2 regions of the Syntrophothermus sp. genome follow, and region 1 is predicted to be linked to the other one. Evidence: riboswitches for the same ligand, from Rfam matches in the RefSeq annotation. Region 1 holds a riboswitch; the other holds the start of a gene.

What was found. Region 1 has a riboswitch for S-adenosylmethionine ahead of HPY90_RS00595 (tRNA sulfurtransferase). Riboswitches for the same ligand answer to the same signal wherever they lie in the genome.
Region 2: it holds a riboswitch for S-adenosylmethionine, as region 1 does, so the genes downstream of both, HPY90_RS11095 (homocysteine S-methyltransferase family protein) here and HPY90_RS00595 (tRNA sulfurtransferase) in region 1, are expected to answer to the same signal.

What each region holds. Positions count from the first base shown of each region.
Region 1 covers NZ_JABUEX010000001.1:113,279-121,372, forward strand. The annotation lists gene HPY90_RS00585 (HD-GYP domain-containing protein) at 1-718, opposite strand, end outside; partial or broken gene HPY90_RS00590 (methyl-accepting chemotaxis protein) at 780-1,346, opposite strand; gene HPY90_RS16060 (MCP four helix bundle domain-containing protein) at 1,379-1,603, opposite strand; SAM riboswitch class I at 1,851-1,947, shown strand; gene HPY90_RS00595 (tRNA sulfurtransferase) at 2,010-2,498, shown strand; gene hydE ([FeFe] hydrogenase H-cluster radical SAM maturase HydE) at 2,556-3,626, shown strand; gene HPY90_RS00605 (cysteine desulfurase family protein) at 3,721-4,887, shown strand; gene larE (ATP-dependent sacrificial sulfur transferase LarE) at 5,017-5,829, opposite strand; partial or broken gene cysK (cysteine synthase A) at 5,945-6,881, opposite strand; gene HPY90_RS00620 (homocysteine synthase) at 6,976-8,094, opposite strand, start outside.
Region 2 covers NZ_JABUEX010000037.1:18,750-26,843, forward strand. The annotation lists gene nadE (NAD(+) synthase) at 1-56, opposite strand, end outside; gene HPY90_RS11080 (UPF0280 family protein) at 88-858, opposite strand; gene HPY90_RS11085 (NIL domain-containing protein) at 949-1,368, opposite strand; gene HPY90_RS11090 (homocysteine biosynthesis protein) at 1,383-2,606, opposite strand; gene HPY90_RS11095 (homocysteine S-methyltransferase family protein) at 2,620-5,178, opposite strand; SAM riboswitch class I at 5,231-5,339, opposite strand; gene HPY90_RS11100 (Sec-independent protein translocase subunit TatA/TatB) at 5,434-5,658, opposite strand; gene HPY90_RS11105 (amylo-alpha-1,6-glucosidase) at 5,776-7,773, opposite strand.

The sequences.
Region 1 (8,094 bases):
GCTTCATTTCTTTGGCGATAGCACAAGCCAGATGGGATACCCGCTGCTGGTGTCCCGCCGTATACGGATCCCTCTTTTCTGCGGTAACTGCCAGAGCATTAACTACACCGTCCAAGGTTCGGCGCATCTTTGCAATGCTCTGCTTCAGCGCTTCCTCACCCCGTTTGCGGATGATAATGCCAGCTAGCATATCGGCGATGGCTGCCAGGAACTCTTCCTCGTTGTTTTGGCGGACATGACCTTCTCTCACATACAGGTTTATCACTCCCAGAATCCTGTCGGCGTATAGGATGGGAACGCAATAGTGACCGTGGGGAACGATACCTTCATACCGGGTTTCATGACGTTCGTCCAGGTGGGCAGCGAACTGTATCTTGCGTTCCAGTGCTGCACGTCCACAGAGGCACCTCCCAAAGGGAACTCGTGCACACGTTTCCAAAAGTGGAGCGGCAAGCCCGCTTTGAGCCTTCATCACCAGAACCCCGGGTTCGTCCTCGACGATGAAAATGCTGCCCTTCGATTGCACTGAAAGCCACGGTATGGAGACGATGAGGTCGAGTGCGGCCCTAAGGATATCTTCTAGATTTGTCTCTTCGAGAGAGAGGCGCATAAGACAATTCATGGTAGCTAGCAAATCTTGATTACGCTTGAGTTGTTCTTCTACGTCACATGTGTACCTTCGAGTTTCATGCGTTACAGGATGCTTATTAATGTACATTGTCCCAATCCCTTCCATGTTCTTTCGCCGCCAAAGTAGGCAAAGAAACCCGCGTTTCAGACTACGTGTGGAAGAACCGTATCGATTCTTCCAGTTGGGCAGTGGTATCCTTTAGGCTAAGAATGATATGAGTAAGTTCTGCCACCATTCCCGTATGAGTCCTCGCACCGGTTGCCACGTCTTCGGCAATTGCTGCCGTCTGGGCGGATGACTTGCCAATACTATCCACTATCCCTGCGATTTTGAAACTAAGGCTGGTAAGTTGTTGTATGGATGCGGAAACGTTTTCTATCTGGCTACTGGTCTGTTCGATTTCCGATGTGATTAGCCGGAAAGAATCAAAAGCCGTATCAGTAAGTCCGACCCCTTGATCAACTTTTGATGTGCCAGCGTTCATGGCTATTATGGCGTTGTCAGTGGCGCGGCTAATAGAGTCGACTAGCATAGTAATCTCTTTGGCCGCCTTGCCTGACTCATCTGCGAGTTTTCTTACTTCTTCTGAGACTACGGCAAAGCCCCTCCCGTGTTCCCCGGCCCGGGCCGCCTCAATAGCGGCATTGAGGGCTAACAAATTGGTCTGTTCGGCAATCCCGGTTATGACGGCAGTTATCTGCCCGATTTGATTGGAGTGTTCCTTAACGTAATCAATAGCTGCCGAGATCATGGGGCGTCGGGCGAATATATGTACTGGAGCTCCGCTACCCGGAAATTTGCGATGTGAGATTTAAGATTATCGGTTATCTGAATACTGGGTAAATGGTACTTACTAAGAGATTCAACCTCGTGGTTCACGTTGCTCAAAGAGTTTAATCCTACGGCTCCCACCAGAACCACAAAAACCAGAATTATAATTGATCCCACAAGTAAGCGGCGACGAATGCTCATGGCAATCTCCTTTCATATAGAGAATTCATGACAAGGAACCAGAAGGCAGATATAAATCCTACTAATATAATAGGAACAATGATATAAGTTAAAATTACCAAAGGGAAAGTATCTTGTCAAGAACTGGTGCGATATTGCGATATTAAGAAAATAATCCAGAAAAATAAGGAAGTGTTGACAGTAAAAAAAAATTAAATTACTATATCTATAATTCCTATGATTTTTATAGAGTTTAGTCTCATGCAGATACTCATCCATAGTCGCGGAGGCACTGGCCCTGTGAAGCCCTGCAACCGATTTGTGCACGGTGCTAACTCGTGCGGAATGATTCCGAAAGATGAGGTTGCCAATGGCTCTTTGCCGGAAGGGGCTTTTATTTTCGAAAAATCAAGGAGAGGGGAGGGGCATGTACAAAAGATGGGGCCGGACTCCTCGTCACGGAACTGGAAAGGTGTACAATACGATTATGGCACGATGCCCTGAAAAATACCGGGTGACAATATTAAGGCGAATGATGTTTCGTATCGCCGAAGAAATTGCAGCCGGTCAACGGATTCAGTGCCTGATTACCGGGGAAAGCGTGGGACAGGTGGCCAGCCAGACCCTGGAAAGTATGAGCGTAATCGGCAGTGCCATACGGATGCTGCTGCTGAGGCCGCTGGCCGGGCTGGACAAAACCGAGATCGTTGAAATCGCCAAGAAAATAAGGACTTACGGGATTTCTATATTGCCCTACGAGGATTGCTGTTCCATGTTTGTTCCCAAACACCCGGCCACCAAACCCAAACTGGACATCATAGTTGAAGCCGAGAGTAAAGTCGACTGGGAACCCTTACTGCGAGAGGCGATTGAGACGGTCGAGACACTGGACATTGATGCCACCTGGCTTCCGTAGAGTACGGTCTTCGGCAAGACCGGCTTTTTAACCGTTCTTTAGGGAGGGATAGGTTTGTTGAACTACGTATTTAAGAAGATTGATCAAGAACAAGAATTATCCAAGGAGGATATTGTCTGCCTGTTGGCCCTGAAAGACGAGCAGGAACTGGCCCGGCTTTACGACCGGGCGGATAGGGTCAGGCAAAAGTATGTGGGTGACGAAGTTCACCTGCGTGGCCTGATTGAGTTTTCCAACTACTGCAGGAAGAACTGCAACTACTGCGGCATCCGCAGGGGGAACCGTAAGCTACAACGCTATCGTATGTCCGCTGAAGAAATACTGGCCACTGTGGCTGTGGCAGAGAGATTGGGGTACAAAACGGTGGTATTACAGTCGGGAGAGGATATGTACTACACGGTGGGTAAATTGGTAGACATAATTAGGAGAATAAAGCAAGAGGCAGATGTAGCTATTACCCTGAGTATCGGAGAGCGATCCCGGGAAGAATACGAGCGGCTGCACGAGGCAGGGGCGGATAGATTTCTAATACGTTTTGAAACCTCCAACCGCGAGTTGTACAGTAGGCTTCACCCTGATTCCGACTACGATGAGCGTATGCAGATTCTCGTCTGGCTAAAGGAAATCGGCTACCAGGTAGGGTCCGGAGTTATGATCGGACTGCCCGGCCAAACCCTTGAGGACCTGGCCATGGATATACTGAAATTCAGAGAGCTGGACCTGGATATGGTAGGAGTGGGACCTTATATATGCCATGAAGAAACTCCCCTGGCCGGAAACGCGAATGGGACTGTGGAGATGACCTTCAAGGTTATAGCTCTCACCCGAATCGTAACCCGTGATGCTCATATTCCCGCTACCACCGCCCTGGCTACTCTCAGGCCGACTGATGGGCGAGAAAAGGCCCTGGAGCTGGGGGCGAATGTTGTAATGCCTAATGTTACCCCAGCGAAGTATCGCGCTCTGTATGAATTATATCCTGCCAAGGTCTGCATTGGGGAAGAAGCGGAGCAGTGCCAGGCGTGCATGCACGGGCGCATATATTCCTTGGGCCGTCCTATTAGCCAGGGCTATGGGCATTCTTTCAAGAGGGCTCATCTACTGCCACAATCACGATGCGGTAATTAGAAGTTGTTTGGCCTGCTTTACCTGGATGCGAAGATCCCGCACAAGCTGAGGTATCCGGTTTGCGGTGATCGAAAAGGCAAGGAGTGAAGTGCCAGTGGTTGCGGATATCAGGGAAGTGTATTTGGACAACAGTGCTACGACTCCGGTTCTCCCCGAAATTGCTGATAAGGTCAGGGAAGTCATGGTGAGGCAATTCGGGAACCCGTCTTCTCTCCACCGAAAAGGCCTGGAGGCCGAGATGCTGGTGACCGAGGCCCGGAAGCAGATAAGCCGGGGGTTGGGGGTGCGGGACGAGGAAATAATCTTTACCTCAGGCGGGACCGAAGCCAACAACCTGGCTTTGTTCGGCGCTGCTATGGCCAACCGGAGACGCGGCAACAGGATAGTAAGCAGCCCCATTGAACATCCCTCTGTACTGGAGGTTTTAAAAAAGCTTGGTGAACGGGGGTTTGAAATCGTCTTCTGTCCTGTAGACAGCACCGGACGGGTTTATCCAGAAAAACTAGCTTCTTTAATAACCCCGGATACGATCCTGGTCAGCATCATGACAGTAAATAACGAGATTGGGACCGTTCAACCGGTGGGTGAGTTGGTTGAGGCCTGCAAACAGGTGAACCCCGGCCTGATTTTCCATACCGACTGTGTACAGGCCGTGGGAAAGGTATTGATTGCTCCGAAACAGACCGGCGCTGATATGATAAGCTTAAGTTCCCACAAGATACACGGCCCGAAAGGGGTGGGAGCCCTGTACGTCGCAGGAGGGGCCCCCCTTGAATCGTTGTTATACGGGGGAGGCCAGGAAAGAGGGATAAGGTCCGGAACCGAGAACGTGCCGGGAATCGTGGGTTTTGGCCTGGCTGTCCAAATGGCCACGGCTGATTTTGAGTCACATACCGGGCAGATGCGGCGGCTCAAAACCAGGTTAATAGAGCGGCTCGATTCCAACGGGGTCAAATTCAGGATCAACGGCCCGCCCCTCGATCAGGCGGCTCCTCACATCGTCAGCCTGTCTTTCCCAGGCGTACGGGGCGAAGTGCTCGTGCACTACCTGGAAGCCGAAAATATATTCGTTTCCACGGGGGCCGCGTGCAGTTCTAGGAAGGTCAAAATAAGCCATGTTCTCAAAGCTATCGGCCTTTCCGCGCGGGAGGCGGAGGGTTCTATACGAGTGAGCCTGTCGATACTGAACACTGAGGATGACATCGACCGGTTAGCCGAGGCCTTGATCGCAGCGCTTAAGAAACTCAGGGCTTTATTATAAACCATGGTATCTCCGTTATGTTAGGGTTCATAATGACCAAGTTATAAAAGAACAAGGTATCACTCTCGAGGAGTTCACTGCTATAAAGTTGGGCACAGGCGACACGTCCACGGAAAGCATTCAGGTATATCATAATCCTTCGTTCAGGCTGCCGGTGCGGTAGCCGTCCAGGTCCAGACTGACATAGGTGAAACCGCATTTCTTTACCGTTTGGGAAACGGCGGCTCTTATTGCCGGTTCCATTATCCGGGGGATCTCCGCCGGAGACAGTTCGATTCGGGCCACCGACCCATGATATCTGACCCGCACTCCGGTCAATCCCATGGCCGTGAGCTCGGTTTCGGCCTGGGACACGGCCGCCAGTTTTTCGACCGTCAGGCGTTCTCCGTAAGGGAATCTTGAGGCCAGACAGGCGTTGGACGGCCGGTTCCAGTTGTTCAGTCCCAGGCTCCGAGCCAATTCACGTATTTCTGATTTGTCCAGCCCGGCGGACAGCAAGGGGCTTTTTACTAGCTCGAATTGCTTCAGGGCTTCAAAGCCGGGACGGTAATCGTCCAGGTCGGAGACGTTACTACCTTCGATGACGGCAGAATAACCCTCCTGCCGGGCTAGCTGCTCAAGTAACGTGTAGAGTTGTAGCTTGCAGTAGTAGCAGCGATTGGGCGGATTGGCCGCTATGTTCTCATTCTCCAGCTTATTGATCTCAATGAGACGGTGTTCTGCGCCCATAGACAGGGTGTATTGCCGGGCCGCCTCCAAATCAAGCTCGTGGGTCAGCTGGGATTTGCAAGTGACGGCCAGGACCTTATCCCGGCCGAGGCAATCCAGAGCCGCCCGCAGGAGCAGGGTGCTGTCGACTCCTCCCGAGTAGGCCACCATTACCTTGCCGTAGCCGGCAATTTCCCGGCAGAGATTTTCATACTTGGAACCGGCTGTGAACAAAATCTCACCTCGCGTTGGCTGTGGTCTATTTTAAACTCCACTTTAAGCTGGGACACTACTGCTACTATGCTATCTGGGGGTGTTTAACACCAGACACCCTTAAAATTTTGTCGTTCTATCCTTCCTGGAACAGCAGAGTGGAAAGATAGCGCTCGCCGGTATCGGGCAGGAGAACCACGATGGTCTTGCCCTTGTTTTCAGGACGTTTGGCGATCTGGGTGGCGGCAAAAGCGGCAGCGCCCGAAGAGATGCCTACCAGCAAGCCTTCGGTTCTAGCGAGCTTTCTGGCGGTATCGAAGGCCTCTTCCGTCCGGACCTTAAAGACCTCGTCGACGATATCGGGATTATAGACCGCGGAAACGAAACCGGCTCCGATTCCCTGAATCTTGTGAGGCCCGGGTTTGCCCCCGGACAGAACCGGAGAGTCAAAAGGTTCGACCGCAACGATCTCAACTTCCGGCTTCCTGGCTTTCAATACTTCTCCGACTCCGGTTACGGTTCCCCCGGTTCCCACGCCGCCCACAAAGATGTCAACCTGACCGTCGGTGTCATTCCAGACTTCCTCGGCGGTAGTCTTGCGGTGAATAGCCGGGTTGGCCGGATTTTCAAATTGCTGCGGAATGAAAGAGTGCGGAATCTGCGCAGCCAATTCTTTCGCTTTTCTAATTGCACCTGTCATACCTTCTACACCGGGGTCAAAACCAGCTCTGCGTTGAGTGCTTGCAAAAGACTTCTTCTCTCAATACTCATGGTATCTGGCATGGTGTAAGGATAAGGCGATATTCTTTCGCAGCGGTTACAAAGGCCAGGGCGATGCCGGTGTTGCCGCTGGTGGGTTCAATTATTACCGAATCCCTGGTGAGTATTCCTTTTTCTTCCGCGTCCTTGATCATGGCGTAGCCGATTCTGTCTTTGACCCTTCCGGCGGGATTGAAATACTCCAGCTTCGCGATCAGGCGGGCCTCTAGATTTTGGCTGGCGTTGTAATTGTTCAGCTCCAGCAGCGGGGTGTTCCCAATAAGTTCGGTCAGGTTTTGATAAATCCTCGACATGTAAGCATCCCTCCGATTGATTTGGAACCATATCCCACTAATTCTGATATATATAGCCTCAAACGCTTTAGCTCTCGGGTTAAGAAATCCCTGTTTAGGCCTTGTCTGCTTTGCTCAGGGCCTGATCCAGATCCCAGAGAATATCTTCAATGTCTTCGATGCCGATGGACAGGCGCACCTGGTCCGGGGTCACTCCTGAGGCCAGGAGATCGTCGCCCTTCAACTGGGAGTGAGTGGTGCTGGCGGGATGGATGGCCAAGGATTTGGCATCCCCAACATTGGCCAACAGGGAGAAGAGTTTCAAGTTGTCGATGAATTTCTTCCCGGCTTCAGCTCCTCCCTTGATGCCGAAGGTGAAGATGGAGCCCGGACCTTTGGGCAAATATTTTTTAGCCAGTTCGTAATACTTGTTACCGGGCAGGCCAGGATAGTTCACCCAGTTCACCTGGGGGTGATTCGCCAGGAATTCTGCCGCTTTCTTTGCGTTGTCCACGTGCCGCTGTACCCTGAGCGACAGCGTCTCCAGCCCCTGCAGGAACAGGAACGCATTGAAAGGGCTCAAGGCCGCCCCGGTGTCGCGCAGCAGCTGGACTCGAGCCTTGGTTACATATGCAGCTGCACCCACGTCTTTCGCGTAAACGATGCCGTGATAGCTGGGGTCGGGCTCGGTCAGGCCGGGAAATTTTCCGCTGGCCAGCCAGTCGAATTTGCCCGAGTCCACAATCAGCCCGCCGATGGAGGTACCGTGCCCGCCGATGAATTTGGTGGCAGAGTGAACCACGATGTCCGCCCCGAATTCGATCGGCCGGAGAAGGTAAGGAGTGGCGAAAGTGTTGTCAATTATTAAAGGGATGCCATTCTCGTGCCCAATGCTGGCCACGGCTTCGATGTCGATTATGTTGGAGGCCGGGTTACCGATGGATTCTATGAAGACGGCTTTGGTCTTGTCATTGATGGCTTTTCTGAAGTTTTCAGGGTCATCGGGGTCGACAAAGGTAGTCTTGATGCCGAGCTTGGGCAGAGTTACCTTGAAGAGGTTGTAGGTGCCCCCGTAAAGGGTGCTGGCGGACACGATTTCATCGCCCGCGCCGGCGATATTGATAATGGCGTAAGTAACAGCCGCCGAACCTGAAGCCAGCGCTAGGGCCGCCACACCGCCCTCCAGGGCCGCGATCCGCTGCTCCAGGACGTCGTTGGTCGGGTTCATGATCCT
Region 2 (8,094 bases), on a different contig from region 1:
GCACCTGCTTCTTGGACTCTGGTTTTAAGCCATTCCGTCAGTAGGTCAACCACCATTTCACTGTCCAGAATAACTCCTCCTTCTCCCTCATCTCCGGTTAGCTTGCTTTGACAGAGGAATTATCTCCATTTCTCCCCATGCAGCTAACTTATCTTTCTTTATAACAATTACCCCCAGTACTCCGTCAATCCCTTTAGCATACTCCAGGGCCTTGACCAAATCACTCTCGCCCTGCACTAGGTTTCCGGCTCCGGTAGCGACCGCGTCTGCTAAAGCCGCACTTTTGGCTTTAATTACCGCCGCGTCAGCCCGCCCTAGGCTCACCGATGGGCCCACTGTCGCGGAGGAGGTACACACACCAACCGGCATCTCTGCGCCCCCTACCTTCAAACCTATACGGTTGCTGAAAGGAGACTCGCCGGCAAAAATCCCGATGATCCTGTCGTGTTTGCCACTCAAATAAATGTCTCCACCGTTTTCGACCACAACCTCCCGCACCCTGGATTCCAGCTCTTTTCCTACCGCTTCTGCAATAGCACCTGCTACGGCTGCCATAGGCCCAACCCCAGCTACAGCGGCAGCCCTTATCATGCTCATGGCTACGGGAGGCGCTCCCGGCAAAGCCGGAACCGGAGCAAAAGACGTCCTAAATTCTGGTGACAAGATAATATAGCTTTCCAGATCTCCTCGAAGTTTAATAACTGTCCTTTCTGCGAGCTCTACCAGTCCATCATTAAAGCTTTCTCTATCTACTCCTATCGCTAGATCGGTCTCCTTCAGCTTTATTTGGAAGTAAATGAGATCCGAGGCCTGGTAAAAAATCCGGTACTTTCGCCGGCTGTAATCGTTTTGTACCACTGCCCCCGCTCCTGCCTAGACTTGTTGCTTTCCTTGTTGCTTTAATTATATCTGATGTGTCAATTTTTGAACTACCAGTCACCCAAAGGACTATGCTACTTCAAAGTGCAGCTTCACTGCCCGGGTCGGGCAACAATCTAAGCACATACCGCATACCACGCAGCGGCTGTTGTCGAAAGATACCTCCATTTTTTCACGGTCGGTAATCTCTAGAGCCCCGGTTGGACAGAAAGAAGCACAAGCACCACACTGGATGCAGATTTCTTCATGCCAAACCACGGTTTGGCTTAGAGGCTCCACCCTAACCCCCAAGTCCTTCAGATAATTAACTCCTCGCTCAAACTGTTCTCTGGTTCCGACGAGTTCGACTACTAGGTATCCTTCTTTCTGTGGATTGATATCCGCTTTTAAGATGTTTATCACGAGGTCATAATCCTTGACTAATCTATAAATGATCGGTTGTTCCGATTGAGAGGCGGAGAAAAAGCAAACCACCCTGTTCTTTATCACTTTTCTTCCCCCTTTTATCTTAACCCATTGTACCCGTTTACATTGCGCTCAGGCAGTGAATGAAAAACGATGTCGGCATCGGCCGAAGGTAACGGTGCGACAGGTTGTGTCAGTTCGAACCTTCCGCTCTTTATCCATTCTTTGAGTATTTCAGCGATCTTCCGCGCTCTGGGATAGCTGGACATAGGAGTGGTTGGAACCTCTTTACCCCTAATGGTAACCTTCCCGCTCTTCAGATCCCTATAGTTTACATAGCCGAGATCAATGGGCTTGCAGTAGGGGTAACCTTCGCTGTAATCCACCACGGGACACAAAATCTCCTCATCCTTCACTGCCGTGTACCGAACCATTTCTTCGTCTAAAATGGGGATAGGTATACCTAGACCTACGTACATGCTGGCTCCGTACCCTATGAAACTGGCTCCAACCAGCCACTCCGGGCTCATCTGTTTAAGATCGCCGATCACGGCCAAAGTACCTGCTCCTCCTAAAGGAACGCCGTTTTCAGCTCTGGGAACATTGGGATGGTGTTGGGTTCCGTACCAAGCCACATAGCCTATCCCTCCCCCTAGGAAAATCCGGGTTCCAATGCCTATGGTTCGGTAATAGGGATCGTTCAACAGGGGGCTTAATTGCCCGGCACTAGAGTAACTTGCATTTCCCAGATTGGGCTTGAGTATACCCATATAAGTATAAATAGTGCGATTACCTAAGTTTACCGCACAGTTGTAATTCTGGTAAGCGTTTCTCGGATTATACAGATACGCTTCGTTTAGATCATCTAGGGTTATCATCGTTTCAATTTTCTTGCGCGGATAACAGTCGGTTCCATAACTTACGGCTTCTAGTCTTATCATTTTCCTAGCCACGAGGTCATGGATGACGTGACCTCCCCCGTACACGAATTTGCCCGGGTATACTTTGTTTTCCGGATCGTTTTCTGGAAGCTGGGTTGCACCGATGTAAGCGTCAACCGCAGCAATCCCAGAATATGCTTCTACCCCGTTAAGCCAAACCCGTTTCATCCTTATGCGGGGATTCGAATGACCGAAGTTAAGAAAAGCCCCCGACGAACACATAGGACCAAACGTCCCGGTAGTAACTACATCCACTTCTTCCGCGGCCTTGGTGTATCCTTTCTCTTCAACTATACCGATCATCTCTTCCGCCGTTACTACCACCGCTTTTCCCCGGCGAATCTTCTCATTGATTTCTTCGTAAGTCTTTTTCACCGCCATACAATCCTCCCCTTTAGTCCAGGTTGCAAAGTTTTCTGGCTTTTATAACTGCTTCGCGCGCATCACGGGCATAGGCATCAGCCCCAATCCGCTCAGCATACTCCTGAGTCAGTACCGCTCCGCCAACCATGACCCTGCAGCCGAGTCCCTTCTCGCGCAATTTCTCGATAACCTCTCCCATGCGAGGCATAGTGGTCGTCATCAAGGCACTCAGGCCAACGATGTCAGCCCGGCTCCTGACTGCTTCCTCCACGATGCGCTGGGCCGGAACGTTCTTGCCAAGGTCTATCACCTTGAACCCGTAATTCTCCAGCATCAGGCTCACGATGTTCTTACCTATGTCATGGATGTCTCCCTCGACGGTTGCCATGATAATTGTACCGAATTGTTGCTGGGCCTGTTGTGTCAAAAATGGCCTGACTGTCGCAAAACCTTTCTTCATTGTTTCGGCCGAAAGCATTAGCTGAGGTAAAAAGTACTCCTGCTTTTCGTAAAGCTCACCTACTTTCTCTATTCCCGGTATCAAAGACTTGTTGACTACCTCCAAAGCAGCGATTCCAGCTGCCAAAGCTTCTTTCACCAGTCCAACTATTAGGTGTTCCTCCCCTTTAACCACCGCTTCCTCTATCCTAGCAGCTATATCGGCCCCCTTGGAACCCTCTTCCTGTTTAACCTTTTCTTCCCCGGCTACAACAGGAAGTCGGCTAGCATCGTCAACTCCTCCCGGAGGCTTGCCAGCTACAAGCAAGGGAATGTTGCACTTCTCACATACCCACGATCCAGGTCGAACAGCCTCTGAGGGCAAAGATGTTCTATCTTTGAACTCACCTACGAACTTCCGGGCGGAAATATCCCGGTTAAGGAGCACCCCAGACGCCAAAATGACCTCCCGAATACGCTGGTCAAACGGGTTGATTATCGGGAGATCTAAACCGCTACCCAACGCCATAGCCAAATAGGTCGAGTTAAGGATTTCTCTAGCCGGCAGTCCATGGGAAACATTACTGATGCCCAAAACCGTAGCCAGTCCTAGTCTCTCACGAACCATCCGCACGCACTTGATGGTTTCCATGACCTGGGCTTGTTCTGCCCCGGCGGTCTTGACCAGGCAATCGATATAAATATCCTCTTCGCGCAAACCGTATAACCGGGCCTGCTCTAATATGCGAACCGCTATCTCGAACCTCTCCCCGGCTGTTGACGGGATCCCCTTCTCGTCCAAACATAATCCCAGTACCGCTGCCCCGTACTTTTTAGCCAAAGGCAATATACGCTCCAAAACCTTTTGTTCGCCCGTAGTTGAATTGATTAGAGGACGGCCCACAAAGGCCTTTAAGGCAGCCTCTACCGCCGCCGAATTGGCTGAATCTATTGATATCGGCACGTCCACCGCGCTTTGCACCGCAATTACCGCCTTTTCCATAGCCGACGGTTCATCGATACCTGGGACCCCAACATTTACGTCTATCAATGGCGCCCCGGCTTCCACCTGCTTCCGGGCTTCTTCGGCCACCATGGCCATGCTGCCCTGGGCAATGTCCTGACCCAGTTTCTTGCGAGCAGTAGGGTTAATCCGTTCCCCAATAAAATGAAGCGGACTATCCTCAGACAATACTACGTACCGGCTGCGCGAGGCCAGAGCACGAACCCGTTTAGGCCTTCTGGTTACCGGGGGAAGGCCCCGCAAGATTTCAGCCATAGCCCTGATATGGGCAGGAGTAGTCCCGCAACACCCGCCGATCAAGTTAGCTCCAGCTTCCCGCAAGCTCAGGGCATAAACAGCCATACTCTCTGGAGTCTCCGGGAAAATAGTGCGCCCGTTTTCTAGCTTAGGAAGACCAGCATTCGGCTCCACTGACAGAAAAATTCCGGTAACCCGAGCCATCTCTTCGATAACCGGGAGCAATTCTTTGGGCCCCCCCGAGCAATTAGCGCCGATAGCCGTTACTCCCAAAGCTTCCAGCACCAGTGCAGCCCCGGCCGGAGAAGTTCCCATCATGGTCCGCCCGTTGGGCTCGAACGTCAAATGGGCCAATATCGGCAGGTCAGTATTCTCACGGGCCGCAATCACGGCGGCCCGGAGTTCACCTATATCAGTCATGGTTTCAATCGAAACCAGGTCAGCCCCGGCTTCGGCCCCAGCTACCACCTGCTCGCGAAAAGCCTCGTAAAGCTGGTCAAATGTAGTATTCCCGGCTGGCTGCAACAAACGACCGGTAGGGCCGATATCGATAGCCACCAAGGCCCCGCTGCCTGCCACTTTCTTGGCAGCCTTGACCGCAGCCTTGTTTATTTCGACCACGCGGTCTTGCAAGCCGTATTCAGCCAGCTTGAAACGGTTAGCTCCGAATGTATTAGTCTGGATTATATCAGCACCTGCTTCTATATATTGGCCATGTATTTCTTCCAGTACTTCCGGGTGTTCCAGCCCAAACAACTCCGGGCAATCCCCTGGGCGCAGCCCTTTCTCTTGAAGCATGGTGCCCATGGCCCCGTCGAGAATGATTATCCTTTCTCTTAACAAAGATGCCAGGTCTTTGTTCAAGTGCTTCACTCCTTTTACCCAAAACATAAAAAAGCCTCTTCCCAGGAAGAGGCATATGAACTCGCGATTGGTCTGCCTCCTCTTATCTCCCAGGAATCACATCCTGCAGGAATTGGCACCATACCTCGGATAACCAAGGCGGTTGCCGGGTTTCATAGGGCCCGTCCCTCCACCTCTCTCGATAAGAGTTGGATGCCTTATTCAACTTAACACTAAAGAAAAATCTTCTTTAGGACCATGGTTACCATCCCGAGCCGCAACGGCCACGACATAGAGCACCGTCTACGTAGAACTTGCACTGCTGTTGTCCTTGCTGTCCTTTTCATCCAGGGAAACCGCTTCTCGTATTTCGTTTTGTATTCCTGTAGATGCCTTCTTGAACTCATTCATAGCCCGGCCGATGGCTTTACCGGCCTCAGGTAATTTCCCCGGTCCAAAAATGATTAGAGCTATAGTCAGTATCAGTATCAATTCCCACGGCCCGACATTCCCGATCAAGCCAAACACCGTTAGATCCACCTCCTTTATCGGCAGCGGGCAGTTCCGCGTGATGCCCGCGTCCTGTCCTAGCTTTCATATGCCATTCTACTCTTTTTTTATAAGCGGTGCAATTCTTAATTTCTTTTAGTCCTGGATATCGATCTTATGCCTTCCTTTGACCCCCATAACCTCTTCCGCATAAACCCGGAGCACCTCTCCTACTGACCAGGCCTGGGCAAAGCAACCCCTGGGAGAATGCGGAAAATCGCCGTCAAAAATCTCAGAAACGTTACCAACGCATCCGTCCTCAAGATGGATCAAAAGGGGTTTTACCATTTTCTTTATCAACGTCAGGCGCCCGCTGTAGTCAGCGTAAATCCTGCTCACCGCCGTGACGAAATGTCCCCACGGCCACACCCAAACGGTTCCCTGGTGATAAGCACGGTCGCGCTCGTGCTCGCTTCCACCATAGGTGCCTTTGTACCCCTCGGAGAGAGGACACAGAGTCCTCAGACCGAAAGGGGTGTAAAGCTCGCGCCATACTTTTCTTATTACACTCTTTTCCTGTTCCGAGTTCAACAGACGGGTTGGCAGGCTAACCGCGATTACCTGATTGCACCTTAACGTGGCGTCTTTGTCAACTTCTCCCACGACATCATAGAGATAACCGCCTGGCTCAAACCAGAACTCCCTGACGAAAGAGCTCCTGACCAGGTCAGCCAGTTTTGTAAACTCTTTACCCGATCTCGGCCTTCCAAACCGACATGTCAAGTAAGCCAAAAACCGTGCAGCAAAATGCCACAACGAGTTTATCTCCACGGCTTTCCCCCTTCGCGGGGTTACCGGTTGCCCTGCAATTCGGGCATCCATCCAAGTCAGGGCCATCCCTTCCTCTCCCTGGGTGACTAGCCCGTCTTTATCTACCTTGATGCCGTACCTTGTTCCCCGGCAGTAGTCATCAACTATAGTACAAAGACAAGGGTACACTTCGTTCACAAAATCCCAGTCCCCCGTATATTCAAGGTACTTGTGCACAGCCCAAAATAGCCACAAAGAAGCATCAACCGTGTTGTAATGAGGACATCCAGAATCATCGGAGAAGCAATTGGGTACTAAGCCTTCCTGAACCCAGTCCACAAAGCCCTTAATTATCTCTCGTGCATCTCGGTAACGCCCCGTCACCAAGGTCAGCCCTGGCAGGGCGATCATCGCGTCCCGTCCCCAATCCGTAAACCAGGGATAACCCGCAATTATGGTCTTCTTACCCGTGTTCCTGCGTTCCACAATGAAATCATCCGCAGCCAAAGTCAGCACCTTTATATGATTATCGGTCTGCGGTAAGGCGCGGCCTAATCTCTTCATACGGTCGAGCGATTCGTTTCTTTGTTTAAGTACCCACTCCTGGTCAATGGCCAAGTCTTCGGTAGAAGCCCTTAGAGCCCAAGATAAACTCCTGTTGCTCTCTATCTCGAATTTCACCGGGCAGTACAAGTCTTCCACCGCATCTAGACCGCGTTCCGCCTCCAGCTCGTAGAACAGGTCATAGTACCAGAACCCCGCCCGCTGGAGTCTACCCCGGTCGGCACTCAAATAAAGTTTCGGTGCTCCTGGATAGGCCTCGATCATAACCCTGTTGTCCTGAATGCTGGTAAGAAACGGCCACTTGTTTTTGCGTACAGTCCAGTGGTAGTCGCGGTTTGTGACCAGCGGAAAGAGACAGAGTCTAAAATTAAGATTGTCCGGGTTGAGGACGTGGTACAGAATTAATACCGTGTTTTCGCCCCGCACCATCATGATCTCTTTTTGAATGAAAATGTTCTCCAATCTGTAAATATATGTAGGAAAAGGAAACCGGTGAAACTCATACAGAAAATCAAAACCGTGCCCGGAGTAACCGCCCACGGTCTGACTGCAAAAAAGGCTGTACTTTCTGCTCTCAACGCAAACCTCTTCTTCCAGCTTGGCCAAAAGGAGGCGCCGCTCTACCGGAGGGTTTAATGCAGCCACCAGTAACCCGTGGTATTTTCTGGTATTGATACCGGAGACGGTGGAGGAAGCAAAGCCTCCAATGCCGTTGGTCAGAAGCCACTCTCTCTTCGTTCCTGCAGGAGGCCCAAGCTGGGGCCCCGCGAAAACGAGCATGCGCCTACCTCCTTGTGCGGTAATAGCGTCAAGAAAACAACCACTGGCTTGCTGCGTAGCCGCCGCCGGGCAACATCGTCGATAACCTACGTTTATAGATTTCCCTGTAACCCCGGCGATCAAACCCGCATCCGAAAGCAAACCCCGTCAACCCTGCTCTTAAGACTAGCCACAGACCTTTATGACTCTCATCCGAGTCACCACTAGGGAATGAAAATGCGACTGTGGAGGTGTGTTAGCCAGCTCGCTCCGAGACTCCTCGCCTGCAACACATCGGCTCTCTTCGGGTAGCCGCCTGCTTGCGCAGGCTAGGCTGCCGGC